Linked DNA regions of Salmonirosea aquatica. The protein of the gene in region 2 interacts with the protein of the main gene of each other region in a pairwise test. Links are inferred from orthologs where the notes say so. Each region holds a gene or a part of one and is shown on either strand. Other genes may lie near its edges. The genes, in order: gyrB and gyrA.

What was found.
Region 1: the proteins of gyrA (region 2) and gyrB interact in binary tests that used the Escherichia coli proteins (3 or more experiments, as listed by UniProt). The link is inferred for Salmonirosea aquatica from one-to-one orthologs.

What each region holds. Positions count from the first base shown.
Region 1 is NZ_WHLY01000002.1:616,956-631,947, forward strand. The notes cover bases 8,315-11,194. They hold gyrB (DNA topoisomerase (ATP-hydrolyzing) subunit B), read right to left. Parts: upstream 10,793-11,194; coding sequence 8,837-10,792; downstream 8,315-8,836. Other genes in these bases: ppk1 (polyphosphate kinase 1), read right to left, coding at 8,315-8,661; GBK04_RS30310 (FG-GAP repeat domain-containing protein), read right to left, coding at 10,878-11,194. Outside these bases: GBK04_RS03595 (DUF8685 domain-containing protein), read right to left, coding at 1-274; GBK04_RS03600 (aminotransferase class V-fold PLP-dependent enzyme), read left to right, coding at 376-1,536; GBK04_RS03605 (hypothetical protein), read right to left, coding at 1,542-1,775; GBK04_RS03610 (SixA phosphatase family protein), read right to left, coding at 1,851-2,357; signal peptide peptidase SppA, read left to right, coding at 2,559-4,325; GBK04_RS03625 (DUF4870 domain-containing protein), read left to right, coding at 5,789-6,280; more of ppk1, read right to left, coding at 6,361-8,314; more of GBK04_RS30310, read right to left, coding at 11,195-12,131; GBK04_RS30315 (CRTAC1 family protein), read right to left, coding at 12,149-14,206; GBK04_RS03645 (SusD/RagB family nutrient-binding outer membrane lipoprotein), read right to left, coding at 14,280-14,992. UniProt on the Escherichia coli protein: DNA gyrase negatively supercoils closed circular double-stranded DNA in an ATP-dependent manner to maintain chromosomes in an underwound state.
Region 2 is NZ_WHLY01000002.1:5,639,036-5,654,259, forward strand. What follows is about bases 8,268-11,379. They hold gyrA (DNA gyrase subunit A), read left to right. Parts: upstream 8,268-8,604; coding sequence 8,605-11,154; downstream 11,155-11,379. Other genes in these bases: GBK04_RS24325 (tetratricopeptide repeat protein), read left to right, coding at 11,210-11,379. Outside these bases: GBK04_RS24285 (endonuclease/exonuclease/phosphatase family protein), read left to right, coding at 1-755; GBK04_RS24290 (hypothetical protein), read left to right, coding at 877-1,830; GBK04_RS24295 (hypothetical protein), read left to right, coding at 1,848-4,145; GBK04_RS24300 (dipeptidase), read right to left, coding at 4,150-5,220; GBK04_RS24305 (D-TA family PLP-dependent enzyme), read right to left, coding at 5,273-6,382; GBK04_RS24310 (RidA family protein), read right to left, coding at 6,416-6,883; GBK04_RS24315 (gluconate:H+ symporter), read right to left, coding at 6,935-8,239; more of GBK04_RS24325, read left to right, coding at 11,380-12,670; GBK04_RS24330 (hypothetical protein), read left to right, coding at 12,890-14,041; GBK04_RS24335 (T9SS type B sorting domain-containing protein), read left to right, coding at 14,086-14,757; GBK04_RS31055 (hypothetical protein), read left to right, coding at 15,026-15,224. UniProt on the Escherichia coli protein: A type II topoisomerase that negatively supercoils closed circular double-stranded (ds) DNA in an ATP-dependent manner to maintain chromosomes in an underwound state.

The DNA.
Region 1 (14,992 bases), 5.0 Mb from region 2 along the record:
CTTTCTGCCATTTCTGCCCCAAGGGTACCAGTTCAGTCACGTCAGCCCACCGTTTCAGGATTTTGCTCAGCGCGATTTCCACGTCCAGCATACTGACCTGATTTCCGTCCGGCTCAATGGCTTCCAATACTTCTAGCTCGGTTTCGTAGGGCGTCTCTTCCATGCCGTAGTTCACGTAGGTGATAAGGTACCCCCTTGTTTTCTGATTGAGCACTACCCCAACCCCGTAGTCAGGATGGCGGACCCGCGAGCCAATTCCCAGCAATTGCGTCATGTTCTTTCGGTTTTAATCTTCAATATGATTACCTTTTCCCAAGCGGAATTTTCAATTATCATACCATGATCTCATTTTACCTCACATAGCCCCACTCTTTTATGGATTGTCAGAAACACCGTTTCAACCTACCCGCTGGTGTCCACTACCTCAACTGTGCCTCGCGCGGGCCATTCAGCCGGGCGGTGGAAGCCGCCGGCATTGAGGCTATCGGGAATACCACGAGTCAGATCCACCACCTTACCGCCACAGATTTCTTTGAGCCTGCCTGGGAGGTACGCCGGCTATTTGCAAATCTTATCCAGGCTTCCGATCCCGAACGTGTTGCGCTGGTACCTTCGGTATCGTACGCCATGAGCATTGTAGCCCGCAACTTACCCCACAAGGCCGGTTTCGCCCGGGGACAAAAAATCATTTTGCTGGAAGGGGAATTCCCCAGCGATGTATACGCCTGGGAGCGGGTAGCCGCCGAACAGGGTTTGACTCTACAGACCGTTCCGATGCCTTTGCACCACGAAACCGGCAAAGTCTGGAACAAAACCATCCTCACCGCCATCGACTCCCAAACCGCCATGATCGTATGTCCGCACGTGCACTGGATGTATGGATTTATTTTCGACCTGCCCGCTATTTCAGTTAGGGCGAAAGAGGTGGGCGCGTGGCTCATTGTGGACGGTACCCAATCCGTGGGGGCTTTCCCTTTTGACTTTGGGAAGATACAGCCCGATGTATTGGTTTGCGCAGGATACAAGTGGCTGATGGGTCCCTATTCCTTGGGATTGGCTTATTTCAATGAAACATTCGACGACGGCATTCCCCTTGAGGAAACCTGGATGGCCCGGCAGGAAAGCCACCACTTTCATACACTCACCGACTATCAGGCCACCTACCGCCCTAAAGCCTACCGATACAATGTGGGCGAGCACTCTCATTTCATCCAGCTGCCCATACTGAAGGCAGCACTTGAACAGGTGCTGGCGTGGGGTCCTGAAAACATACAAGCCTATTGCCGTGAACTGCTGAAGGACGCTATACCTGTTTTGCAACATGCGGGCTACCACCTAGAGCCCGAACCGTACCGGGCCCACCATCTGGTAGGGGTGCGGCTACCGGTGGGCCAGGATGTAGCAGGCATCCAAAAGATGCTGTCAGACAACCGAGTCCTCGTTTCGGCGCGGGGACAGGGCTTGCGTGTATCGCCGCAGGTCTACAATACCCCAGAAGACGTGGAGGCCCTGGTCGATGCGCTGGCGAAAGGATAAGAGATTTAATCCTGGTGATAGGTGGTGTCGGGCAGCAGGGAGTCCAGTACCACGGAGTCGCTCAGAGGCAGGGCGCCGGGAGCTACTGCGCCAGGAATGGCGTCAGTGCCGGTACCCTTGGTGCGGTTCCAGGGAGCAGTGGTGCGGCTCGCCATATCGATGACCAGGAAGATAATGATGAGCAGAAATATAATGAAGACTACAATGAAAGTTTTCCGGTTCTTGTTCGGCTCCGACATGGGAATGCGTTATCTTTTTTGCAGATCTATTGCTTATTCAACTACTAAAACTTATACCTACCCGAACTTCTCGTTTCACCCCCGGTCTTTCAGGGATTGGGGAGTCAGGTAGTTTTTCAAGGTACCTGACTTGGCTGAAATTTCGGCCCAGGTGAGGTCCTCAAACTCCACGGTCACCATGCTGCATTTTTCCATTGAGCCCACATCAGCATGCGTCAGATACTCGGCAAAGTAGTTGATATCGGGATTGTGTCCGCACACGAGCAGCGTGGCCACTGTTTCGGGCGTAGCATTGACCACCGCCAGATAGGCCTGCGGGCCGCCGCTGTACAGTTTGTCGACCGCTTCGATCTGATCTACCTCGTACTTCAGCTGCTCGGCGATGATCTTGGCGGTTTGGTAGGTGCGGGCGGCACTGCTGGTCCTGATACTGTCTACGGCCACGCCCTCGGCTTTGAGGAAGTGACCCAGCCGGGCCGAATCCATTATACCCGACCCGAGAAGCTCCCGGTCGAAGTCCTTGAACATTTTGGATTGGTCTTCGGCTTTGGCGTGGCGGACAAGAAGTAGCGTTTTCTTCATGGGGTGATTTTAATTTTTCACAAAAATAGAACAAATCGGCAAGGGTAATGTTACGCATAAAAATTTATACCCATACATTTGACCGCTCGTCAGGGCATATCCGCCATTAGCAATTTTAGTCGCCTCAACCGGCACTTTAAATCATTAAATTTGTTGAATTCATCGGATTGAAGGATTATCAATTAACACGTTATATTTCTTATGTTGCAGTTTCTCAAATTTGTACTGGCCACTTTAGTCGGTCTGTTTTTATTTTTTATCGTATCCTTTTTTATCCTCGTGGGCATCGGTTCGGCCCTATCGAGTGAGGATGAGGTTGTGATCAAAGACAATTCCGTACTCAAACTCGACCTCGACCGCCCGATTAAGGAGGTAGGTGTCGAAAACCCCTTTGCGGAGTTGTCCCTTCCATTTGCCGGGAACGATGAAACCATCGGCCTCAAAGACATTCGTGAAGCCATTACGCGGGCCGGCAAAGACGACCATATCCAAGGCATTTACCTGAAAACACAGGATCCGGGAGCGGGTTGGGCCTCGCTCGAAGAGATTCGGAATGAGTTGCTGGAATTCAAGAAATCGAAGAAATTCATCTATACCTACGGCGAGTACTACTCCGAAAAAGGCTACTACCTGGCCTCCCTGGCCGATAAAATCTACCTCAATCCCGCCGGACTCATGGAATGGAACGGGCTTTCGGCGGAATATGAATTTTACAAAGGTACCTTTGACAAACTGGATATTAAGCCCCTGATTTTCAGGGTAGGTGAATTCAAGAGTGCCGTGGAGAGCTTTTCGCGCAAGGATATGAGCGAGGCCAGCAAACAACAGTCCATCGAACTGCTGGACGCGCTGTACGGAAATTACATCGCCAATGTGTCGAAGTCGCGCAATATTCCCGCCTCCGAATTACGCGGTCTGGCCGACTCACTGGCGGTCACGAATCCAGCTTCGGCCGAAAAATACAAGCTTGTAACCCATGCCGGCTACTACGATGAGCTGGAAACGGCGATGAAAAAAGAGCTGAAGGTAGATACCGACGAAGACATCGAATTTGTAGGCCTCAGCAAGTACCTTAAGGGCAAACATCCTTCGGAGGATGGGGATTTCAACAAGCGCGTGGCCGTCATCGTGGCCGAAGGTGAAATCGTGTCGGGCGAAGGCAGTGACGGTACCATCGGATCGGATAAATTTGTGAAAGAACTCAAAAAAATCCGTGAGAATGACAAAATCAAAGCCGTAGTGCTCCGGATCAATTCACCCGGCGGCAGTGCTTTGGCCTCGGATGTGATGTGGCGTGAAATACAGCTCACAACCAAGAAGAAACCCGTAATTGCCTCCATGTCCGATGTAGCGGCATCGGGTGGCTACTACATGGCCATGGGTTGCGACAAGATCGTCGCCCAACCTAATACCATCACGGGTTCAATCGGTATTTTTGCCATGCTGTTCAATCTGGAAAATTTCCTAGATAACAAATTAGGCATCACGTTCGATGGTGTCAAAACCAACCCACATGCCGACTGGCCTACTTTGACGCGCGAAATGACTGATTTTGAGAAAGATAAGATCCAGAAGAGCGTCAACGAAGGCTATGCTAACTTTACCAGCAAAGCTGCTCAAGGCCGTAAGATGTCCGTTGAAAAGCTGCGGAGCCTGGCTTCGGGCCGGGTGTGGTCGGGCGTGGAGGCCAAATCCAACGGTCTGGTGGACGTGCTCGGTGGGCTCGACGAAGCCATCAAACTGGCGGCCAATGCTGCCAAACTAAAAGAAGGCGATTATCGGGTACGTTTTTATCCCGAAAAGAAGAATCCGCTACAGGAGTTTGTGAGCAAAATGGCCGGCAATTCAGAAGACCAAATTATGGCCCGGCAACTGGGCGAGCTAGCTCCTCACGTAAAAATGTACCGCAAACTGCTGAATATGGAAGGTTTGCAGGCGCGTATGCCATTCGGTCTGGATATACGATAGATACCCATCCAAGTCAAAAAAAAGCGGGGCCGGAAAATCATTTCCGGCCCCGCTTTTTTTGGCTACTGGCCAAGTACTATTTACGTATTTGTAATGGTTTCACATCAACAACCCGGCGAAGGTTGCAGACATGTAGGAAGCCAGGGTACCACAAATCAGCGCCCGAAAGCCGAGCCTAGCCAAATCGGAGCGGCGGGAAGGAGCCAATTCTCCAATGCCCCTACCTGAATGGCAATGGAACTAAAATTGGCAAAACCACATAGCGCAAAACTCGTGATCACGAGCGTTTTGGGATCGAGGGTTTCCTTCAATTTCACCAAATCGAGGTAGGCCACGAATTCGTTGATTACCATTTTGGTACCCATCAGCGAACCGGCCGCCTCAATGTCCTGCGAAGGTACCCCCATCGCCCACGCAAATACCGAGAAAACTTTGCCCAATAGATAATTGAAGCTAAGCTGGGGGAAATTGAAAACGCCTCCCACCTTACCCAACAGAAAATCCAGCAAAGCCACCAGCGCAATGAAGCCAATCAGCATGGCAATTACGTTGAAACCTACCTTGAGGCCCTCACTGGCACCCGCCGCGATGGCGTCGAGCAGGTTGGCGTGGGTTTTCTTGATTTCCAGTTTGATGGCGCCCTTGGTTTCGGACACCTCCGTTTCGGGATAAACGATTTTGGAAATCACCAACGCCCCCGGCGCGGCCATGAGGCTGGCGGCAATCAGGTAGGGGGCAGGTACCCCCAGGGATATGTAGACGGCCATGACGCCCCCGGCGATGCAGGCGAAACTACCCGTCATAGAGGCCATGAGCTCGGAGTTGGTCATACCTTTCAGGTAGGGCTTGATCATGATTTGCGCCTCCACTTGCCCCACAAAGGTACTGGCCACGTTGGAGAGCGCTTCTGAACCACTCACACCCATGAGCCAGTACACGCCCCGCGCAATGATAGCCACAACCCGCTGCATGATGCCCAAGTGGTAGAGCATATTGACCAGCACCGCCACGAAAATGATGGTGGGGATAACCTTAAAGAAAAAGACAAAATCGTTGCCAGGGCCAAATACTTTCTGCATCAGATCACTGCTCACGAGGGTACCGAACACAAAACTGGCACCCTGGTCGGAAAACGACAACAGTTTCTGCACTTTGTCGCCCAGCCACTGAAATATGGCCTGTCCGGTTTCGGTACGGAGGATGAATACCGCCAGGCCGAATTGCAGCGCCAGCCCCACGCCTACCGTACGGTAATTGATGGCTTTCCTATTGCTCGACAGAGCATAGGCCGTTCCTAAAATTAGCACGATTCCGATCAGTCCGGTAAATCTTTCCATGTAGCAGATTGACAAAATAATATTTCCAAGAAACCGCGAATTTAGGTAAATTCGCCAACAGGCCACGTATTTTACAGCGCCCCTCTGCTTTTATCACCACAATTCATCCTAAATCTGCTATAATTCATGGAAGATCAAAACTTTACCCCCTCCTACCCCTCCGAAATCACCGCCGGGCAGCGCTCTGCGGGTATGTGGATGCACCTGGGTGCATTATTGGCTTCGTTTGCCAATATGCTGGTCCCAATTCCTTTTCTGGCGCTAATCGTCATTTTAGTACTTTACAACACCCAGAAAGGCAAAAGCAGCTTTGTGGATGAACACGGCAAGGAGTCACTCAATTTCCAGATTACCCTGGCGGTGGTCGGGGTGGTGATCCTCCTATTCATGTTGTTCGCCTTTGGCAGTTCCATCCTCAGCCTCATTATCGGGGGAGTCAGTGACAACGAAACATCCACTGACGTGGGTATAATGGGCATGGTGGGCTCCGGATTGGTGGTCGGCCTGGTGTTTTTTGCCATCGGGATTTTCTCTCTGGTAGTTATGATTACGGGCAGTGTACGCGCCAATGGAGGGAAAGCATACCGTTATCCCCTGTCGCTGCGCCTGGTGAAGTAGTTGCAACTTCATGCGATTCCAAAGAAAAGCCTCCCGGAAATATCATATCCCGGGAGGCTTTTCTTTGGAATAAAGTCGGCTCAGTTGTTCTTCTCTTCGCTGTCGATTTCCTCTAGCATTTCTGCATTTGTATGGTTATCGGCCAGCAGTTTGTCCTGCTTCTCAAACAGCCTGGCCTGCATGACGTCATCGGGTTTTACCTCAAAGAACACTTTATGGATATCGAAGGCTTCGGTACCTTCGCCCACATGGCATTTCTCATAGGTACCGTCTTCCTGTAGTTCGTAAGAATTGACGTTGTCGCGCAGGTTATAATTCAGCATCAGAATCGCTTCCTGCTTGACCCGCTCATTGACCAGAATGAATAGCGATTCAATACGCCGGTCGAAGCTGCGGACCATCACATCCGCGCTCCCCCCATACACCAGCGGATTTCCCGCGTTGTGGAAGTAAAAGATGCGGGAATGTTCCAGAAAGTTGCCCACGATCGACTTGACCCGAATGTTATCACTCAGATCGGTCCGGCCCGGCCGTAGACAGCAAATGCCCCGCACAATGAGATCGATGGGTACCCCTGCCTGCGAAGCCTTGTACAATTCATCAATCACGGCCCGGTCTTCCAATGAATTTATCTTGATACAGATACCGCTGGGCAAACCCTGGCGTGCGTTTTCGGCTTCCTGCTGGATCATCGCGATCAGGCGCTCGCGCATCTGTCGTGGGGCCGTGATCAGATTCCGGTAGTCACTGGGCAGCGAGTGGCCGGTGATGACATTGAAAAACTCGGAGATATCATGTGTGTATTCCTCGTTGGTGGTCAATAGGCCAATATCGGTGTAGAGTCGGGCTGTTTCTTCGTTGTAGTTCCCGGTGGACAAATGCGCATAGCGGACTACTTTTTCGCCCTCATTCCGCACAATCAGCAGCAGCTTGGTGTGGGTTTTCAGCAGACCAATCCCGTAGATCACAAAGCATCCGGCTTTTTGCAGGCGCTGGGCTTCGCGAATATTGTTTTCTTCGTCAAAGCGGGCCTTCACTTCAAAAAGTACCGCCACGTGCTTGCCGTTCTCGGCGGCGGTGAGCAACGCCTCGGTGACCCGGGAGTTTTTCGCAAGCCGGTAAATGGTCAGCTTGATCGAAAGCACGTTGGGGTCTTCGGCGGCCTGCTCGAGCAATTGAAGCACCGGCTCAAAGTTGTTGTAGGGATGGTGTAGCAAGATGTCGCGCTCCCGCATTACCTCAAAAATATCGGTGATGCGTTCCCTACCTATGCTCAGCGGGGGCACGGGCGGGTGCAAGGGAGGGATCTGATCCTTGAACTCGTTATGCTTAATAATCTGCCAGAAACAGGTATAGTCCAACAGGTTATCAGCCCGGTAGATATTAAAATCATCAATCTCCCAGCGTTTTTTCAAAAGACTCAGCAGATCTTCATCCACGTCAGACTCCACCTCCACTTTCACGACCCTACCCAGGCGTCGGTTCTTGATTTTCTGCTTGATCTCGTCAATGAAATCCACTTCCATGTCGTCGTTCTCTTCCAGAGAGAAATCTCCATTGCGGATGATTCGCAACAGATTAGTCGACACGATGTCTACATTCCGGTAGAGTTTTTTAATGTAGGCCCGCACAATGTTCTCAATCGGCAGGAACAAAATCTCGTTGTCGCGCTCAATCACGTAGAAACGGGGGAGATTGAGAGGTAGCTGTACGAACGAAAGCTTACGATCCTCCTCGCTTGTAGTACCGGAAGTTTGGGTGATGACTCCCAGGATGAGTACTTTGGCCAACAATACCGGGAAGACGTGCGTGTAATCGTACAGCATCGGCGTTAGCATCGGGTAAATGGTACGATCGAAGTAGTCGGACACCTTGGCTTTTTCTGCTTCCGTCAGGTCTTTCATGGTGGCGATGGCAGCCCGGTGCTTCTCAAAAAGAGGCAGTAATTCCTGCTTGTAGCAGTGGTTTTGCTCAGCCACAAACCCTTGTAAGGCCTTCAGCAGGGTTTTCCGGAAGGGTACCTCCCGCAAGCCCGAATAATCCACCCGCTCCTTGCCGTAGTCGAGGTAATTGTACAAACTACCGACCCGGATCGAAAAAAACTCATCCAGATTCGAGGCCGTGATCGCCAGGAATTTCAGCCGGTCGAACAGGCTGCGTTCCGTATCCCGTACCTGATCCAGTACCCGCTCGTTGAATTTGAGCCAGCTCAAATCCCGACTGATGAAATCGCTCTGAACAATCAGGTCATTGACTTTCTCATTTGAGCGCATGAATTTACCTTCTTCCACTTTTTCGTTTTTATCGTTGAAGAATGATAACAGATTGGACAAACGACTTCGCTTCTCGTTTCCAGAAAGGTGATTTGAATCCTGTGGCATGGCTTGAAATTCTTGGTACTTAGTATTGGCTTCTGAGTTTGTGTTTCCGAAATCTGGGTTCCGAATGCAAACGGTTCCGTTGGGTATTGTAATTAATTTTCGGTTTCCTACGAAAAACGCATGACTGACCAGAAATAGTCAGTCATGCGCCTAAAACTACTATTTCGTCAGGTACCTACACGTCCACACGGGCGTACTTGGCATTTTTCTCAATAAACTCACGGCGCGGGGCCACTTCGTCGCCCATCAGCATTGAAAACAGATGGTCGGCTTCCGCCGCCGAATCGATGCTAACCTGCTTGAGGCTGCGGAAATCGGGGTTCATCGTGGTTTGCCACAATTGTTCGGCGTTCATTTCACCCAAACCCTTGTAGCGCTGCGTGTTCACCGATTCTTCCCGTCCATTGCCGAGCTCGTGTACGGCGGCTTCGCGCTGGGCTTCGGTCCAGCAGTAACGCTCTTCTTTTCCCTTCTTGATCAGGTACAGGGGCGGCTGGGCGATATAGATATAGCCATTTTCGATAAGTACCTTCATGTACCGGAAGAAGAATGTCAGAATCAGGGTACGGATGTGACTACCGTCGATGTCGGCGTCAGTCATGATAATGATCTTATGGTAACGAAGCCGATCAATATTCAAAGCGCGCTCATCACCTTCCTTACCAATCTGCACGCCCATGGCCGTAAACATGTTCTTGATTTCTTCATTCTCGTAAATACGGTATTCCTGGGCTTTTTCCACATTCAGGATTTTACCACGCAATGGCAGGATAGCCTGGAAAGCCCGGTTGCGGCCCTGCTTGGCGGTTCCCCCCGCCGAGTCACCCTCTACGAGGTACAATTCGCACACTTCGGGATCGGTTTCGGAACAATCGGCCAGTTTGCCGGGTAGCCCGGTGCCAGTCAGGACGTTTTTGCGCTGCACCATTTCGCGGGCCTTGCGGGCCGCAATACGGGCCTTGGCAGCCAGCACCACTTTGTCGACAATCATACGTGCCTCCTTGGGATGCTCATTGAGGTAGGTGTCCAGCATTTCGGACACGACCTGGCTCACCGCCCCAGCCACGTCAGAGTTGCCGAGTTTGGTTTTGGTTTGTCCTTCAAACTGCGGCTCCTGTACCTTCACCGAAATAACGGCCGTAAGACCTTCCCGGAAGTCATCACCACTCACCTCGATCTTTTCCTTGGCCAAAATCCCCGATTTGTCGGCGTAGTTTTTCAAGGTACGGGTAAGCGCCGCCCGGAAGCCCGATACATGGGTTCCTCCCTCGATGGTATTGATGTTGTTGACGTAGGAGATGACATTCTCGCTGTACGAAGTATTGTACATCATGGATACTTCCACGGGCATGACCCCTTTGTCGCTATCCATGTGGATAGGGGCCGGAATCAGGGGCTGGCGGGTATTGTCAAGATAGGTGACGAATTCGACCAGACCACCCTCGGAGAAAAACTCCTCGTAGCTGGGCTTGCCGTCGTCGTCCAGGTTGCGCATATCCGTTAGCGTCAGGCGGAGTCCTTTATTCAAAAAGGATAGCTCACGCAAGCGGTTCGCTACGGTTTCGTATTTGAATTCGGTAACGGTGAATATGGTATCGTCGGGCTTGAAATGAATCATCGTGCCCGTTTTGCTGGACTCGCCAATCTCGCGTACAGGGTACAGAGGAAATCCTTTCTGGTATTCCTGCTCAAAAATCTTGCCTTCGCGATGTACCTCAGCGCGCAAATCTACGGAGAGCGCATTGACGCAGGACACCCCCACGCCGTGCAAACCTCCGGATACTTTATACGTGTCTTTGTCAAATTTACCGCCGGCGTGCAATACCGTCATCACCACTTCCAGCGCCGATCGTTTTTCTTTCGAGTGAATGCCCGTAGGGATACCCCGGCCATTGTCCTGCACGGTGATAGATTCGTCCGTTTCGATGGTCACATGGATGGTATCGCAATACCCCGCCATGGCCTCGTCAATTGAATTGTCGACTACCTCCCAGATCAGGTGATGCAGCCCCTTAAAACCGGTGTCGCCGATGTACATGGCCGGGCGCTTCCGCACGGCCTCCAATCCCTCCAGAACCTGGATGTTCTCGGCTGAATAACTACTTACTTCCAGCGTTGCTTCGTTTGCCATAAAGTTTGTTTTACACTACAATAAAAAGCGCCCGCCAATGCGGGGTTTATAATCGTGTAAAGATACAATTTTTTCCTCGCTTCGCCTACCGTTTTCGTGCTATTTGCAGGGTTTTCAAGGGCAGGTCGTTCCGTCCGATCAAAATCGCCAATTCGGAGCCTTTGTTGAGCACCAAAAGGCTACGTACGTCGCCCTGTACAAACAGTCCGTTTAGCGCCTGGGGCATATATTCGAATCCTGCCGTGCCCCGGTTGAGGAAAACCTGTAGTAGATTGGCGTCGCTTTTTCCAAGCCGGACCCTGGCTTTATCTTGATTTCCGCCCAACATAATATCCAATTTTCCATCGCCATCGAAATCCGCTACGGCCAGTGCATAAACGGGAGCAAATTGCGCCTGCACGGGCAGCGCCCTGAAACGAAAGGTACCCCCTGAATTTTCCAGAACTCCAGTCCGGAATTCCCGCACTTCCTTTCGGTTCATTTTCCCGATTCGATCCGGAGAAAACAAATCCGTAATAGTAGCTTTTGAATAGCCTATGTAGTCGGGGTACTTTTTCTTAAGCTCGGGCATTTGGCCAAACAGTTCATCCCGGCTGGGATAAGGGTATTCTTTGCCCTGATCCAGCAGGGCGACAACCGGAACCGGGGGCACTGTGGAGTGCGTATCCGCGTAGAGATTCATGCCCTGCGGGGCCGTCAGGTACCATTGACCGTTGGTACCCATATTGCCTACCACAAAATCCATATCTCCATCCCCGTCCAGGTCTGCGGGAGCAAGAGCCGTCCAGCAACCCGTCAGGGCAAGGGTACCCCATTTTTCGCTAGCATTCCGAAAGGTACCCTGCCGGTCTTTTTCCCAAATTTGAATTGCCCCCCAATCGCTCACAGTAACCAGCTCGGGTACCTTATCGCCACGCAAATCCTGAAAGGAAGCCTGCGTTACCATACCCAGGGTGGCGTGGTCGGGGAGAAATTGTGTGGTACGATCCGAAAAATGCCCTTTGCCATCATTCAAGAATATGCGATCACCGCTGCTCTCGGGAAAACGACCCGGCGTGACGCGCTCTCCAATGAAAATATCCTGATCGCCGTCCTGATCCAAGTCGGCGACTGTCACGCAGGATGCATTGATCCGTACATCGGGAAAACTATCCCGGGCCCAGCCATTTCCATGGTTGAGGTAAAGTCGGGGGCGTAGCCATAGCGCCTGCGGATTGAGCGAGTACCCTCCACTCGCCACCAGAAGGTCCAAGTCACCGTCGTCATCGGCGTCAAAAAAAACAGCTCCGGCATCCTCATACCCCGCATCTTTACTGAAATCCGAGACAGCAACAGGCACAAAAGCGGTACCCCGACTTACAAGCAACCGCCCCGCCTCTCCGCGTGCTCCCCCAGATACACATCCGGCCGTCCATCGCCATTCACATCACCCTGGGCGAGGGCAGGTCCCTGTCGGGAAAGCATTACTGGTAGTAAGGGCTGCACCCGAAAATCGTTCTGGTTGGTGGCTTGATACGTAAAATCGATGCCGGGTACCTCCGTAAACAGCGGGGTAAAAACAGCCTCTGCGGGATGAGGGGCACCTTGGCTCGGGTCGTACCGTATCCTGATCCTTTGAGAAGCATCGGGGCGCACCAGGGTCGATATGCGGCCGTCGGTCCAGGATACCCGAATGGAGTCCACGCCCCGACTGCCCAAACCAAAGTGCAGCGGGCCGTCCATAGCCGATTGAAATCCCCGCACCGGCATTACATCCTGCATCTGGATACCATGACCTGCTTGGTAGAGAATCACCCGCGCCCCGGCTCGCAGGGCATAGCTAGGAGCCAGGAGTTCCAGGGATAAGTTGCGAGTGGAATCACTGGGAGTACTGTTATTTTGGTAAATGAAGGCTTTCTGATTCACATTGTTGGTAATCAGATCCAGATCGCCATCGTTGTCCAGATCGGCGTAGGCCGCCCCGTTCGATTGGCTTTTGGCCCCAAAGCCCCAATCCTCCACTTTTTTACTAAATGTAAGATTGCCTTCATTCCTGAAAATATAGTTGGGCTGGCTAATGGGGGGCATCTCGGCAATCACCTCCATCTGCGACGGAGCTTTCCCCGAGGCACGGGAAGCAGTTTGGACATCGGTTGAATATTTCAAAAATTCCATGTTGGTATAGTCCCGGGCGTAGCCATTGGTCACGAACAGGTCTTTAAACCCATCGTTGTCAAAATCGGCCATCAGGGCAGCCCAGCTCCAATCCGTGTTGGACACCCCCGCCAGCTGGCCTATCTCACTGAATACGGGTACCCCGTCGGCATTGGTGCCATTGTTGAGCTGCAGCATGTTTCGCATGGTCTGTTCATGAAATCCCGCACGGAGTAGCTCCCGGTACTTATCGTAGTTGTCGTCCCCGGCGGTGAGCTTGATGCGTTCGTTACTGGCGGGTAGCATGTCCAGCGTGAGGATGTCGGTCCAGCCGTCGTTGTTGATATCGGCGGCATCGGTCCCCATAGAATAGAGCGACACGTGTCCTGTGGCCTGCCGGATCACTTCCTGGAACGTACCGTCCTTCTGGTTAAGGTACAGGTAGTCGTTCTCATTATAGTCGTTGGCAATGTACAAATCCGACCAGCCGTCGTTGTTGAAGTCGTTGATATTGATCCCGAGTCCAAAACTCAGCACGTTGGACACAACGCCCGACGAGTCGGTCACGTCAACGAAGTGTCCTCCTTCGTTTCGGAGCAGTTTGTTGCCGTAAGCGGGATTCTTCTGTTGGCGGTAGCTTCCCAGCAATCGGCTGAAACCGGCATAGTCCTGCACTGAATGATTGAGCAGAAAACAGTCCGTATCACCATCCTTGTCATAGTCAAAGAAAACGGCTTGGGTCGTGTAGGAAGGATCATCCAGACCGTATGCAGCCGCTTTTTCAGTAAAGGTAGGGATATTGTCTGCGGTAGGTCCGTCATTGACGTAGAGCAGGTTTCGCCGCAAGGCCGGATTCTCCGCCCCCGAACGGCATACGTACAGGTCCATCCAGCCGTCGTCATTGATGTCCACCAGCGACACGCCGGTTTTCCATCCCTCATTCAGGCCTACCTTGGCTTGGTTGGTAATGTCCTCAAACTCCATCCCGCCCCGATTCAGGTACAGCCGGTTGGCCACCATGTTTCCCGTAAAGTACAAATCTACCAGTCCGTCATGATTGAAGTCGGCAGCGGCTACTCCTCCCCCATTGTAAAAATAGCCGTACTCGAGTACGTTATTTTCGGCATCTTCCTCGATAAAGTTGGTGAATTCTACGCCCGTATCACCCGCGTCCAAGAGGGTAAACAAGGTATCGTCGGACCGGCAACCGGAAAAAACCAGCGATAAGGTAAGCAGACTCACTGATGTTAACTGTGCAACATTCGTTTTGTACAAATTCATAGGTCAAAATTTACCAAAAAAGGCAGACAAAATGCCTGCCTTTTTTGGTAAAGTATTTTTTTGGTAAAAAAGTCTAGTTCTTATCCCACCATAGCGGGGTGCTGGCCTTATCCGGTCCGTTCAGTAAGGCCTCGGCGGCTTTCACGGCTTCGGCATTGGTTTGTTTCTCCGAGGTCAGGAAAGGAATGCGGCGGATGAAGGTACCTACAGGTAGCTCTTCGTTATCGGAATTAACCACCGGATAAAGTTTGGGGTACCTGGTACGGCGGAATTCGGCCCAGGCTTCCAGGCCGTCAGGATAGAGCGCCAGCCATTTCTGGGTACCAATCTGCTCGCGCTTTACAGCCTCTGAAGCCGCGGCATCCCATTTCACCGGAATGTTGGATAGAGCGGGCGATTTGAGCGGATCACCAGGTGCCACGGGAGTTTTGGTGCTGTTGAGGTAGGTCTGGACGGCAGCATCACTGGCCCCCCATTGCTTCAACGACATTTCGATCCCTTTCTCGTACAATTCTTTAGCTGTACCACCCATGCTCCAGCCATTGAGCGCTCCTTCGGCCCGAAGCAGGTACGCCTCGGATGTGTGCATGATGTCCTGCGGAACGGTCAACTGGCTCGTCCAGGCCGAACCGCCGCCCGTAGCCCAGCGCGTCCCTACGTTGGAATTATCGTTGTTGCCATTTCCTTCCTGATTCAACTGCGCAGGTAACAATCCGTTCCGCAGACCTTCGTAGGTATTGGTAGCGGTAGCGGGTTGGAAGAAAACGCCGATGCGGGGATCTTCGT
Region 2 (15,224 bases):
CGCAATGTGTCGGGTGTGCGGTGCGCACGGATTTAAGCCGATTCCACGACCAGCATCCAGTACGTTTTTTCGATACGCAAACGATGCCTATTTTCCAACCCTTCGAGTTGACGAACGAGAACGACGGCATTATTGAAAAGTACCGCTTCGAACGGTCCCCACTCTATGTGGAGATTACCACAGCCGAGGGAGAGGCCTTCAGGCTAATGGGGCTTCATTTGAAAAGTAAAGGTATATTCAATGCCTACGAATGGAGCAAATGGTGGGCCGTTTCTGATGGGAATCGTAAGAAACTGCAGGCCCAGGCCACACAAATTCGGGTGCAATTCCTGGATAAGTACCTGGGCGATCCTACTACACAGCGTATCCCGATTATCGTGTGCGGCGACATCAACGATGGGCCAGGAATGGATGCAAGCGAAAAGCGATTGTTGGGAAGTGCCATCGAGCGGCTGATGGGAAATGTGTGGCGCCCCTTCCTGAGCCTGGGCAATGCACTTTTCGACACACTTTCCGAGAAGGATCAGGCAAATCTGAATTTTGAAAAAATCTACACTACTTCGTTTAAGGATCCCATTTTTAACAATGTTTGGCAAAACGAATGGATCGACCACATCCTGTATAGTTATAATCGACCTGAATGGGTGGCAAACGCCATGGTAATTAAGGATATGCCCGACGGTCAGAAAATCTGGAGTAAATATCCGCATGCCTCGGATCACTACCCGGTCACGGCGGACATTGAATTGGCATGAGTTCGATAGGGTACCTGGTAGGAGCCTCCGAACTGGTACCCTTGACCCCGGTAATGAATCCGACAAAGTTTTTCTCCGTATATTTAAGGAGTTTTTGCCAATACAGTTTCGCGCACGATCCATGTCATTGAATACGGGCGATATTATCGAAGGAATCTACCAGCTTGAAGAAAAGGTGTTCGTGGGAGAGCAGGGGCAGTGTAGCCGTTGGCTGGCCGATGATATTACTTCGTATCGGCGGAGTGAAGTGCTTATAGACACCATACCTGCCGACTACGTAGCCGACTTGCATTGGAAAGCTGACAAACTGAACGTACGTCTGGCGGGTCAGTCGGCCGACTGCGACTGCCGCTACATAGTGTGGGATCAAAATCCGACCCCGACCCCGATTGTCAGGTATGAACCTTCCCACCTAAGCAACCCGATACGAAAGCGTCTCGCCAGCTTAATAGATTCGCTGCCGGTAGGGGTACATGAAACCCTTGTAGCTCAGGATTTTCCCGAGTATTGGCATGACGGAACGAATGGAATATTAATTTTTTATCGGAAGGTGGTTGCTACACTCCCTTCCAGCCAAACTGTACGTGAAATTAAAGAGCACTGGAAACAGGCGCTTTTTGCCCGGAGTATGGCCGAACCCATTCCGGAGATTCCTCCTGAAAAAGCGATGCCTTCTCCTTCGAATTGGCCCATATTTTTATCCGTTATTGGGGTACTACTGGCCCTGAGTGTGTATTCTTTGCGGTCGCAGATGGGGCCTGATCCCGTTGCATCGCAGTCAGCCTCTCAGTTGACGGCTTTCAGACGGGCTTTTGAGCAAGGCATTGTGTACGAGAAAAAAGGTGCTTATCCAGAGGCCGTTGAGAGTTTTGAAACTGCGGTTCGGGAGGCACCCGCTTCTGAAACGATTGACGCCCGCCTGGATAGCTTGGCACAAGCCTATGCAACGTACGCTCAGGCCGAATGCACCCGGTACCACGGAGCAGGTAGTGAGCAGCTCTATTTTATTCCCAACCAGTACTATCATTACGCAGCCATTCTCTCGCGTAACCACACCATTCATACATGCGAGTAAAACATTTATTCATCTGTTTGTTACTATTCATTTCTTCGAGCAAGGGGTGGTGCCAGCTATTCCAAAACCGAAATCTGTACGATATCTGGATTACCGCCGAACAATATGCCGATGCAGGGAAATTCAATGAAGCGATAAAGCTGTACGAAGCCGCACCTCAAGTACCTGAATTTGCCCGGCAACTTAAAATAACCAGGCAACTTCAAACAGTTTTTCAGACGGGCGAGCGGCTTTACCGGGCAAAAAAGTATGCGGAGGCGCTTGAGGCATATAGTAAATACCGCGAGATTGCTCCCAATCTGCACACAGCCATTCTTGACGCCCGCATCCAAACCTGTTTGCAGCAATTAGACAAGGTACTGGTAAAGAAAATTGCGGAAAGTACCCGGGTGGTAGCGGGTTTCGAATATGCCTACAAGGGAGACACCAAATTGCTGGAACTGGATACTCTGGCTGCATTGGGTTATTATAATAAGGCGCGGCAACTGGGAGGAAACCTAAACCAAACTCTGCGGGAACAATACCTGGCCGGATTGCAATCGGTAAAGGCCCTGCGCAAATGGGGAGAAGATTACCGTCGCATAGCGGTTACAGAGGATAAAGCCCTTACCCTGGATATACTTAGGAAGTATCGTTCCGCTTCCAAATACATTATCAGTACACTGGAATACGAAATAAAAAGCGCCGAGGAAGGTCAGAGGGCGATTCTAGGATCCCGTTCTCAGGGAAATCCGACTGAACGTATGAATCAGTACGCGCAGGATTGTCGAATTGAGGATCTGGCTTATTTCGTTAAGAACAATTCTTCCTTCATTCCACAAGCTGTAAGTACCTCTCGCTTAGTGGACGAGTACCGGGCCATTGAGGGCGACATTGCTCGCTTGTTAAAAGATCCGGGAAACGGACCTTTTTTGGAGAGTGCCTACCGCAACCTGATCGAAAAAGCGGGACAGATTCCAAGTGTGGGCGGAACTATCCAGCTCTGTGCCAAAAAGCTCTATTTTGAATACTTGTATGGCCAGGCGGTGTGGAGTGAGAAGGAAGGCCTCGAAAATGGAGATAAGACCCGATATCAGGAAGCTCTCCGGTATAGTATGGAAGCGTATCAATTAGGGCTTTCTGAACTCAATACTGATTTAGAGGTACTTCAACGCCGCATAGCTGCTCAGCTTGATTGTGAAGACCGGCGCCAGGATTTTGAAAATTTACTGGTAGGTATCCGGCTTGATTTGTCCCAATGTCAGGTAAAGTCGGCGAAAACACGATGGGATACTGCAGCCGCCCGACTATCGGGGTGTGGACTGAACAATTCTCAATTTTCTGCTCAGTACATAGCGCTGCGCGATTCTGTGTATCAATTCTATATTGCGGATAGTTCGCTTGTTTCGCTTACCGCCCGCGGAAATCAGGCACTCGACACCCGGAAGTGTGAGGAGGCCCGGGGCATAATAGAACAAATACAAAACCTTTGGATGTGCGATCCGGGGAACCGTGATAGTCTGCTGTTGCAATACCGGGACCGAATCAGTCAGTGCGAGCAGCTTACGTGCTATATTACAAACCGCAATAAGGCTATTCAAAGTGCCGAAAACCGGGAATGGAAAAAATCGTATGACTACTATCAGCAGGCTTATACCTGCGCATCCGAAACCCAGAAGCTACGGATCAAGGAAATCATGGAAGATATGGAATGTGATGCCTACCCCGATCGCTGCCAGAAAAGCAATGTTTCGGTTTCATTGGAACCCTCCGTCAGAATTGGTATTAATAAGCCTAAGTACACTGAGGAGGGGAAGGCATGGGAAACCACCTACGGGTACCTTACATCCGCAGGTCTACAAGTTTCATTTCTTTCGTACCTCAATCCACTGGATGTAGTCCTTGGTCTGGATTACTTCCAAACGGAATATCAATCGGTAGATAAGGGCGATCCTAAGGGCGATTTTAAAATTTCCGGAGCCGATGCTTATGTGGCCTTTAAGCTGCACCCAACCGGAACGGACCCCAACCGTTTGCGGCCCTACCTCAAAGGGGGCTTCGAAGTGTTGTTGCCCATGAGCTACTCCTTACAGAATCATTACAAAAACGAATCAACCCGGGATCGTTCACTTCTGAAGAAACAATCACTGGGTACCCTGGCCGCTTTGGGGATCGAATTGCAGAAAAAGAAATTCGGTTTCTTTATAGAAATAGTGGGAGGATATAATTTCTCGGGAATTTATAATGCCAATGCCGTGAGCTCCTCTGGAGCAAAGGGAAAAACCGAAGCGCAATTCCGTACTGCCGGTATAAGAGTCGGCGCCCGACTCTGGTAGCTTTTTAGTCCCACGACTTCTCCAAAAAAGATACCCAATTTTTCCAGAATATATTTTCAACATCTGCATGGTCATAGCCTTTCGCGGCCAGCAGATCGGTCAGAACCTGCAAATCGGCAATCGATTCCATATCGCCGGGAGCTTGTTCTTTTCCAAAGGCGCCATCCAGATCGGAGCCTATTCCTACGTGGTGGGTATTGCCCGCCAACTGACAGATGTGGTCGATGTGCGCCACGACATGCTCGATACGAAGACCTGTGGATGCAGGAGTCGATATTCCGCGTTGCCAGCCCGGAATCATCATCCAGGCATCGAAAGCCATCCCGATTACAGACCCTTTATCAATTAGTAGCTTGAGTTGCTCATCTGAAAATTGACGATTGTGCGGTGTAAGGGCCCGCACCAGATTGTGGCTGGCCCAGACGGGGCCATTGTAGTCAGGTACAGCATCCCAAAAGGCGCTGTCGCACAGGTGGGTAGCATCGAGGATTATGGAAAGTTTTTCCATTTCCCGCAACAGCGACTGCCCCAGTGGGCTAAGGGGCTGATCCGCGTCCGTACCGTATGCGTACACGCCGGGACCATAATGGGCCGGACCTACCGCGCGCAAACCCCGCTCGTAGGCCTCATGCAAATGGTCGAGTGAAAGTAGGGAGTCCGCCCCTTCGAGACTGAGAATGTAGCCAATGGGTAGGTCGTCGGTTTTTTCTGCTGATTGCCATAACGTCAGATGTTGCCTTAAATCCTTTGCATTCCGAATCTGTACCATTTCTCCCGCCCATTCCATTGCTTGATACCAGGCCAGTTGTCCCTGAGTTTGCGCCCAGGCCTGGGCCGGTGAATGCCAGCCGGGTAAGGTACTGTCGGATTTGACATACCGGGCGATCTGCGTGGCCACGCAGAGGCCAATGGTACCCCGGCGCATTTCGGGAAATGAAACTACCCCTCGGCCCCGGTCAGGTTTGTCCGTCAAGTGGGCTTCCCTGGCCCGGATTTCTGCCAGAGGACGGGTAAGATCACGGTTCCATTCCAGGGCATTCATGGCAAGGTCCAGATGGGCGTCGAAGAGAAACATGGGATTGATTGATAAAGGGTATAGGATTGTGAGTGGATAGCTGTTTAAGGATTTAAACCGAAATAATCCGTCGACGGGCCAAAATTGGCCATTTGTCTAACACTGTATGATTTTCGACCACTGCGGCATATTCATGTAGGGCTACTGTAGGACAGATATGATAGGGGAGGGCATAGAGCAAATCACCCAATTGGATACGGTCCCAGTGGGCTACCCGAACCACTCCATGCTCCTCACTTTGGCTGAGAACTTCGTATCGATCTAAATTCAAAAACTTGAAACGACGATCAATCGGATTTTCGGCTGCTACCGCTTTGTGGCCCAGGTCGATGGTAATAATATTTTCGGCTGGTTTAGAAATTACCCGGGTAGCTATAACTGCGGCATGTTGAAAGGGCTGGTCCAGGAAACGCTCGCCATACCCCCAGTCCCACAGCAGGCAGGTACCCGGACTACAATACACAGCCGTCCGTTGGGCATGGACGGTGAAAGTAGGAGAGCCTCCGGCAATGATCATTGGGGCAGGGTACCCTGCCTGTTTTAATGACGTCTGAATTTGCTGAATGGGTTTAAAAGCGGCGTCACTGTGGGCTTTCCGTTCCGCAAAAACAGCCTCCCGAATATGGCCGTCGTAGACATGAAGTCCCTGCAGTTGCAAATGGTCCATTTGCGCAATTTCCTGGTAAAGCTCCAATAGTCCGTGGTGGATCGGAAAACCTGAACGATCCATACCGTTGTTAACGTCAATAAACACATTGCTTACCCTACCTGCACTGCTTTTACTCAGCTGCTGCGCCGATGCGTGCGAATCTACCAGCGAGGCAAAATATACCTCAGGATATTTATTCTGTAAGGCAAATAGTCGCTCTATGTTGGGGCCGACCAGTTGGTAGGCGATCAATATCCATTTTGCCCCGGTTTGCGCCAGCATTTCGGCTTCGGCTATGGTAGCGCACTTGAATTTCGTAATGCCGGCCTCCAATTGTAATTGGGTCACTTCCGCCATCTTGTGGGTTTTGACGTGCGGAACCAACCGATCAGCGCTGCCGGCGATTTGGATCATCAAGGCAATATTGAACTCAATTCTTTCCTTGTAAACCAATAGAGAAGGGGAAAATATCTGATTGGGATTATGGACTTCGTACCAGGTGTCAGTCTGCATTTGTTTTGAATATTGGCTACTGAAATTTACACTTCAATGTAATTCAAACATCGCTTCTATTTCTACGGGTATATTGTCGGGCAAAGAACCCATTCCCACTGCTGAACGTACCCCAATGCCTTCCTCGGTACCCCAAACGGAAGCAAACAATTCGCTGCAGCCATTGATGATGTAAGGGTGCCTTTCAAAGTCCGGAGTACAGTTGACCATACCCAGTACTTTTATAACCCGCTTGATCCGATCCAGACTGCCTAGGTTTTCCCGGAGGGTGGCCAGTATCGCCAGACCTACCTGTCGGGCCGCCGCTTTCCCCTGTTCTATATCCAATGCATCGCCAATCCGGCCTTTTATCAAGGTACCATCGGATTGGACAGTACCGTGCCCCGAAACATATACCCAACGGCTATCGACGATGAGTAAGGGTTTATATACGCCCAGTGGTTTGGGAGCGGGAGGAAGTTCAAGATTCAGCCTGGAGAAATTTTGCTCGGGAGAAGCCATAGAAAGTAGGAAAGGAGATATGAATGATGAAACTGTTTTTTGAACAGACTACTATACAAACATACTGAGGGCAAGTACCCCCAGTAAGCCCACTATCGAAACAATGCTTTCCATGATGGACCAGGTGAGCAGAGTGTCGCGGATACTAAGATTGAAATATTCTTTGAATAGCCAAAATCCGCCATCATTCAGATGCGAGAACATCAAACTGCCCGCTCCGATGGCCAGCACGATAAGTTCGGGAGCTACGGCATTCTGCATTAGCAACGGGGCCAGAATCCCCACGGTGGTAAGCCCAGCGACGGTAGCAGACCCGACACACACGCGAATGACAGCGGCGATTCCCCAACTCAGAATAATCGGCGACACCTGTACGCCCTTCAAGCCTTCGGCAATGTACTGGCTTACCCCACTTTCAGTCATAATTTGCTTGAATACTCCCGCTCCGGCAATGATCAGCAGGATCATCGCTACTCCTTTGAAGGCCTCCTCCATGGATTTGGATACCTCCCGCATGGAAAGCCCCCGTCGCAGGCCCAGGGCATACGCGGCAAATAATACTGATACCAGCATACTGAAACTGGGATCGGCCAGAATTTCAATAAGCTTATATCCGGGAATTATTTTATTGATACCCGAAAGGGCCGTCAATAGAAAAACGGGTAGGAGAGCCGCTACCGCGCTAATGCCCAGGCCCGGCAATTCGTGAACCGGACGTGCTTTTACATCGAACAGCAAGGGGTCGGGTCTTGGATTGAATCGCTTTAATGTACGGCCAAACAAAGGGCCAGCCACCGCGATGGCAGGAATGGAAACTATCAACCCATAGAGGAGGGTCTTTCCCAGATCGGCGTTGAGTTGGGTAGCTATGGCCGAGGGCGAAGGGTGGGGGGGAAGGTACCCGTGAGCCACCGACAGGGCCGATAACATGGGAATACCCACATACAGCAGTGGCAGTCCCGCCGAAGAAGCGATCATGAAAATCAGGGGTACCACAATTACAAAACCCGCATTATAAAAAAGTGGAATGCCTATCACAAATCCCGCCAGGGCCAGACCCCACTGAATATTCGATTTGCCAAACAGACCAATGAGCGCATCGGTAATTCGCTGGGCGGCTCCGCTGTCGGCGACCAGCTTACCGAGCATGGCTCCAAAACCCACAATGAGTACCAATTCACCCAAGGTACCCCCGATGCCTTTCTGGACAGCTGCTCCGATTTGGCCTACCTCCATGCCGCTAATCAGTCCCAATCCGATGGAGACCAGCAGAAAGGAAATGAAGGTGTCGAGTTTCAGCCAGGCAATAAGCAGCACCAGGCACAAAATGGCAGCAAACGTGAAGATAAGGGGCATAAAAAAGAGATAGTTGATAGGGTTCGGGTTGTATAAGGCGCTAAGGAGTCAAATATAACGATACCCGGGTAAGGGGGCTTGTCAGGCATTACGGGCTTGAAACTAAAATAATCCTATCATTCGTAAGAAAATCCAAACGCCGGATCGAATTCGGTGGTTCATAAATTCACTTCCCGATGGCAAAAACCGCCCTGTGGGCTCCGAATAGCAAATTACTTTTCAGGACATAAGGCCAAATTCTTGTTTAAACCGCTAAAAATGACGAAATTTGACTCTTTGAATCCAATCATTTGGAGCAAAAATTATACTTCTTTACGGTCAGTTAGCTAGCACAATCAAATTCTTCGATTCGTTACATTTTTTTTATGGCAGAAACAACAAGTGGAAACATCATCCCCATTAACATTGAGGATGAAATGCGGGGTGCCTACATCGATTATTCGATGTCGGTTATTATTTCCCGTGCCCTACCCGACGTGCGCGATGGGTTAAAGCCCGTACACCGCCGCGTACTTTTTGGCATGTCGGATCTCGGTGTGAATTATAACAAGTCGTACAAAAAATCGGCCCGTATTGTCGGCGAAGTGCTGGGCAAGTACCACCCGCATGGTGACTCTTCCGTATATGACACCATGGTGCGGATGGCCCAACCTTGGTCGCTACGTTATATGCTGGTCGATGGGCAGGGTAACTTTGGCTCGGTGGACGGAGACTCTCCGGCTGCCATGCGGTACACCGAAGCTCGTCTCAAGCGCATTGCGGATGAGTTGCTGAACGATATAAATAAAGAAACGGTTGATTTTCAACCCAATTTCGATGACTCCCTGCAGGAACCATCGGTATTGCCCGCCAAGTTTCCCAATCTGTTGGTCAATGGTTCGTCGGGGATTGCCGTTGGTATGGCGACCAATATGGCTCCGCACAATCTGCGTGAGGTGATCGATGGAGTGGTAGCCTACATCGACAACAACGAAATCACGATCGCGGAATTGATGGAATTTGTGAAGGCGCCTGATTTCCCTACGGGTGGAACCATTTACGGTTACCAGGGAGTTCGCTCAGCCTTCGAAACGGGTCGGGGCCGGATCATCATCCGCGCCAACACGCACATGGAGGTGTCCAAGACGGGACGGGAGCAGATCATCGTGACCGAAATTCCCTACATGACCAACAAGGCCTCGATGATCGAACGCATTGCCGGACTTATCAACGATAAAAAACTGGACGGGATTTCGGACATCCGGGATGAATCGGACCGGGATGGCATGCGGATTGTATTCGATCTTAAGAAGGATGCTATCCCCAATATCGTTCTGAACCACCTGTATAAATACACCCCGCTGCAAACCTCATTTGGGGTCAACAACGTGGCCCTGGTGAAAGGACGACCCATGATCCTGAATCTCAAAGATCTGATCAGGCACTACGTGGATCACCGGGTAGTCGTGGTAACACGCCGGACTGAATACGAATTACGTGAGGCCGAGAAGCGCGCACATATTTTACAAGGTTTGCTGATTGCGCTTGATAATCTGGATGCTGTAATCAATCTGATTCGCAGTGCCAAAGATCCTGACACCGCTAAGGCGGGTTTGATCGAACAGTTTGCACTTTCTGAAATTCAGGCCAAAGCGATTCTGGAATTGCGTTTGCAGCGCCTTACCGGTCTTGAGCGCGATAAAATTATCAAAGAGTACGAGGAGATAATGGCCCTGATTACTGATTTGCGGGATATTCTGGGTAGTGATATCCGCAAATTTGAAATCATTAAAACGGAGTTGAGTGAAATCCGGGAGCGCTATGGTGATGACCGGCGCACCAAGATTGAATACGCCGCCGAAGAGTTCAGTGATGAGGACATGATCGCTGATGAGGAAATGCTCATCACCATTTCACATCAGGGGTATATCAAGCGCACCCCGTTGCAGGAGTACCGGATCCAGACCCGGGGTGGGGTAGGGGCACGGGGTGTGAAGACCAAAGATGACGACTTCACTGAACACCTGTTCTCAGCCACGATGCTTAATTATCTTATGATTTTTACTGAGTTTGGCAAGCTTTTTTGGTTGAAAGTTTATGAGGTACCTGAAGGAGCAAAAACTTCCAAGGGACGCCCCATCCAGAACCTGATCAGTATCGAGTCAGGGGATTCGATCCGGGCAGTGATCAACGTCAAGACCCTGAGCGACGAGGATTATATCAATAATAATTATATTATCATGTGTACTCGTCAGGGTACCATCAAGAAAACACTCCTCGAAGCGTATTCGCGTCCCCGGCAAAACGGGATTATTGCGATATCGGTCAACGAGGGAGATCGGTTGTTGGACGTGGCTTTGACAAATGGCGATAATGACATCGTGATCGCGCAAAGTGCGGGCCGTGCCGTCCGATTCAATGAAAAGGGTGTACGACCCATGGGAAGGACGGCCTCCGGTGTGCGCGGGATCAACCTGAGCGATGATCCCAAAAACGAGGTAGTGGGTATGGTCTGTATCAATCGTGAAGATGCGCAATTGCTGGTTGTTTCTGAAAATGGTTACGGCAAACGTTCGCCCATTGAAGACTATCGCGTCACAAATCGAGGAGGAAAAGGGGTTTCCACTATGAACGCTACCGAAAAGGTAGGGAAACTGGTGGCCATCCGTGAAGTGACCGAGCAGGACGATCTGATGATTATTACACGCAATGGAATAGCCATTCGCATGAGTGTGACCGACATCCGGCAGGCAGGACGCAACACCCAGGGCGTAAAACTCATTCGGTTGAATAACACAGACGAAATATCGTCCGTAACCCGTATTCTGAAAGATGATGAAGAAGAAAACGAGGAGACTCTGAACGGAAGTCCAACCGAATTAACAGGAGAAAATCCTGTGTCACCTGATGCATCAGATACTGAGGAGTTGCAATAATTGAAATAAAATAGCGTATTTAGTACCGTTAATCACAACCAAAAAAACATTCCATATGAAAAGAATATTTTTTGTTTCTACATTAAGCCTGTTCAGCTTACTGACTTTTGCTCAGTCAGCTGTGGATCAGGCTATGCTGGATCAGGCCAAAAAAGATAAAGAGAAAAGCGATAAAAGTATCCAGGATGAAAAAGCCAGTGCCAAAGCGGCCACTTGGATGGAGCGCGCTCAGCTTTATCAGAACATTGCCCTGCAGTATTCACAGTTGGACTCCAACGCTGCAATGACTGCATACGATGCTTATAAAAAAGTAGTTGAATTAGATAAGACCAAAAAAGGCGAGCCGGGCCGTTCGGCTAAAGAAGCCCAAGGGGTTCTGGAGGGAGCGGAAGGAACTAACTTGTACACTGCCTTTGTAAAGCAGGGAGCTGAAAAGTATCAGGCTCAAAACATGACCGAGGCTCTGAAAATGTTTCAGATGGCGCAGCAGATCAATGCGAAGGATACGACAGCAGCACTATATGGTGGCATATCGGCTCAGCAAGCAGATAAGAAAGATGTAGCTGTTGAAGAATTTGAAAAATACATTAGCAATGGCGGCACCGATCCCAGTGTGTACTACGGGCTTGCCCAGCTGTACCGAGCTGACAATAAATTTGACAAGGCGATCAGCACCTTGGAAAGAGGTCTGGCAAAAAGTCCAGATAACAAGGACCTAAAATCAGAGATTGTAAACATCCACCTGGCTTCGGGGAATGAAGATATGGCGATTAATCAATTAAAGGAATTGACCGCCAAGGATCCTTCTAACGTCACCAATATGGTGAACCTTGCCATTCTGTATGACAATAGCGCCATCAAGCAAAGCACTAAAATTCGTGAATTGCAGGAAAAAATGGGAGCCTCTAGTAACACCATGGACGCTAAGAAAAAGCAGCTCGAAGAGGAGAAAGGAAAAATAGAAGTTTATCAAAACGAAGTAAAACGCATCACCGGCTTGATGAAGAAACAGCCTAAGAATGCCGATTTGAAGCGTCAACTGGATGAGGTCAATCAATCATTGGAAACTACAAAATCCAATGTTACTAAGTACGAAGGTGAAGTTTCGGCCATGGCTGCAAAAGCAAGTAGTGGCGATCAGGCAGCGATGCAAAAGGAAATGGCAGACCTGAAAACACAGTACAGTCAGTATCGTGATTTGTCCATTGATACCTACAAAAAGGCTTTGGCGGCAGAACCTGAGAATTACGATGCATTATTCAATTTGGGTGTTTTCTACTTTAATGATGCCGTAGAACTTAAGCGTGAGGTAGATAATATGAACATGTCCGAGTACCAGCAGCGTGGCAAAGAAGTTGAAGGCCGGGTTTGCGGGAAATTTCAGAAAGCCAAGCCATACTTTGAAAAAGCTTTGAAAGTACGACCTGATGAAGAAGAAGCGAAAAGTACTTTGGAGAATGTGAACAACATCCTTACTCAATTTACAGAGAAGAAGGTTGAGTGTGTAGCAGAATAAGGAATTGATAATAAAGCATCCACTTTGTGGATGCTTTATTGTTTGAATAATTTACTTAACATAATATAAATTATAAAACAAAACTATGTTGTTTTTAAGTTGGGGTAATCTATTCTGCAACAGATATTTATTTGCCGGAGTATGGGGTAAAATAAATCCTCCTTATATTTATCATGAAAGCAGGGTTTGTTTGGATTTGTGAGCTATTTACACACACGGATGAAATACTTTTTACTTATTGTTGTTCTATTCACTACATTTCATTCGTACGGACGCCATATTGTGGGCGGTGAAATCCGTATGCAAGTTACTGCCGTACCCAATCGCTTTTCGTTTACTTTGATCCAGTTCTGGGATGAGAATACACTCACTTCCGGCAATCGGGATCCGTCGGTGGAACTGCTTTTCTACCGCAAGCGTGATAACCAGTTGATTCAGAAGGTATCACTTCCCTTCGTATCAACTCGTAATATTAGTTATAAGAACCAAGCCTGCGCTTCATTCCGTTCGTTAAGAACTCTGGAGGGTACCTATACTAGTCAGATTACCCTAAAATCATCCGATTATAGTGACGCGGGTGGATATTATATTGTATGGGAACGATGCTGCCGCAATGATGACATCAATAATATTCAGTCACCCGGATCCAGTGGAATGGTATTCTATCTGGAATTTCCGCCCCTGACCATTCCTAACTCCGCGCCTGAATTTAGTTTTCCTAATGGCGACTATATTTGTAAAGACCAGGCATTTTCCATGAATGTGTCAGCTACTGACAATGACGGTGACGAATTGCGCTATTCACTGGTGACTCCGATGCGGGGTAATACCGGTCGTAACAATCCTATCGGGGACGACTATCCAAAAGCGGGCTACCCGCTGGTAGAATGGGTACCTACTGTCTCGGACCGCAATATGATACCCGGCAACCCTGCCCTGGCCATCGACAGTCGTTCGGGACTACTAACCGTTACAGCTAGCCAACTGGGACTTTATGTGTTTACCGTACAATGCGAAGAATTTCGGAATGGAGTCCGGGTTGGTTTAGTACGGCGTGATTTTCAATTGCTGGTCATTGAGTGCAGCAAAACTACCCCGCCTGAACCGGTTATCACTTATAATAAGGTAAAAGCTGAACAAGTGGAGTATTGCCCGGAAAGACCCATTAGTCTTGAAACAGACACTGCTCCCAATTGGTCGTTCCAATGGCAACTCAACGGGAACAACATCGCCGGAGCCACCAGCTCAACGCTGACTGTACAGGATACGGGTAGCTATTCGGTGGTGAAAAGTTTCAAAAATTTATGCAGCAAAGATACTTCTTCACAAGTGGTAAAAGTGTTACCAGGTACCCCCCCCCAGCGACTATAACACAGTTAAAAGATATTATTTGTGAGAATGAAAAACTCAATCTCGTGGGCCCTACCCTGGCCAGTGGATATAGTTTTGAATGGCGTAAGAGCGAGATGGACCAAATAGTAGGTTCAGAGCCCGTGCTCACCGTTACCGAACAAGGTACATATGAATTATTAGTACGGGATGAAAAAAATGGTTGTACCGCCTCGGATAGCGCTGTGGTGTCGGTGGAAAGGATCAGCGTAAATTTGCCTCCCCGACTGAGTCTGCAAAAGGGGAATTCCATAGTCATAAACTCCGAAGTTGAATCCACGGCATTTCCCGTTACTTACCAATGGTCTCCACCCGAAGGTCTCAGTAGTGATACTGACTCACTGCCCAGCGCTTCCCCGCAAAACTCGATGACCTATGTCCTGCAAGTAACTTCGCCAATTGGATGTTTGGCATCAGATAGTGTACAGCTGGAAGTTTTTGACCGACTGTACATTCCTGATGCATTTAGTCCAAACGGCGACGGAGTTAATGACGTACTGGACATATACAACGGTTCCAATCAGATCCAGGATATCCGAATAATTAACCGCTGGGGCGAGGTTGTCTTTCAGTCTCCGAACTACGATAATCCCTGGGATGGTACCTATAAACAAACCAAAGTACCCCAAGGGACGTATATTTACCTGATAGTGACCCCCTTTTACAATTATAAGGGTACTATTCTTATTCTGTACTAAAGTCTCCCCCATCCCCTCTTTAAAAAATGTACCCTCGAAACTTGGGAGCTTGCTTTCCCATGCAAGGGATCGGTACGTTCAAGAAATCAGTTGTTTCATCCCAATGATGGGCCAGTCAGTACATTAGAGAAAATTTATGAGGCGTTTTTACCAGTTTGCAGCGGCAATTGGTTTGCTGTTTTTTTGCTATTCAGCCCAGGCTAGTCACATCTTGGGAGGTGAAATCCGGATGGAGACCACCAGTGAGGCAAATCGGTTTTCGTGCAGTATGATTCTCTTCTGGGATCAGAATCGGCTAACGGTGGCTAATCGCGAACCATCCGTGGAAATTCTCTTCTACCGAAAACGAGACAATCAATTGGTTTTCAAAACCTCCCTACCCTACATTACTTCACGGAATGTAGATTATCAGAATCAGGTCTGTTCTGGGCTACGTAATTTGAAAACAGTAGAAGGTACCTACAATG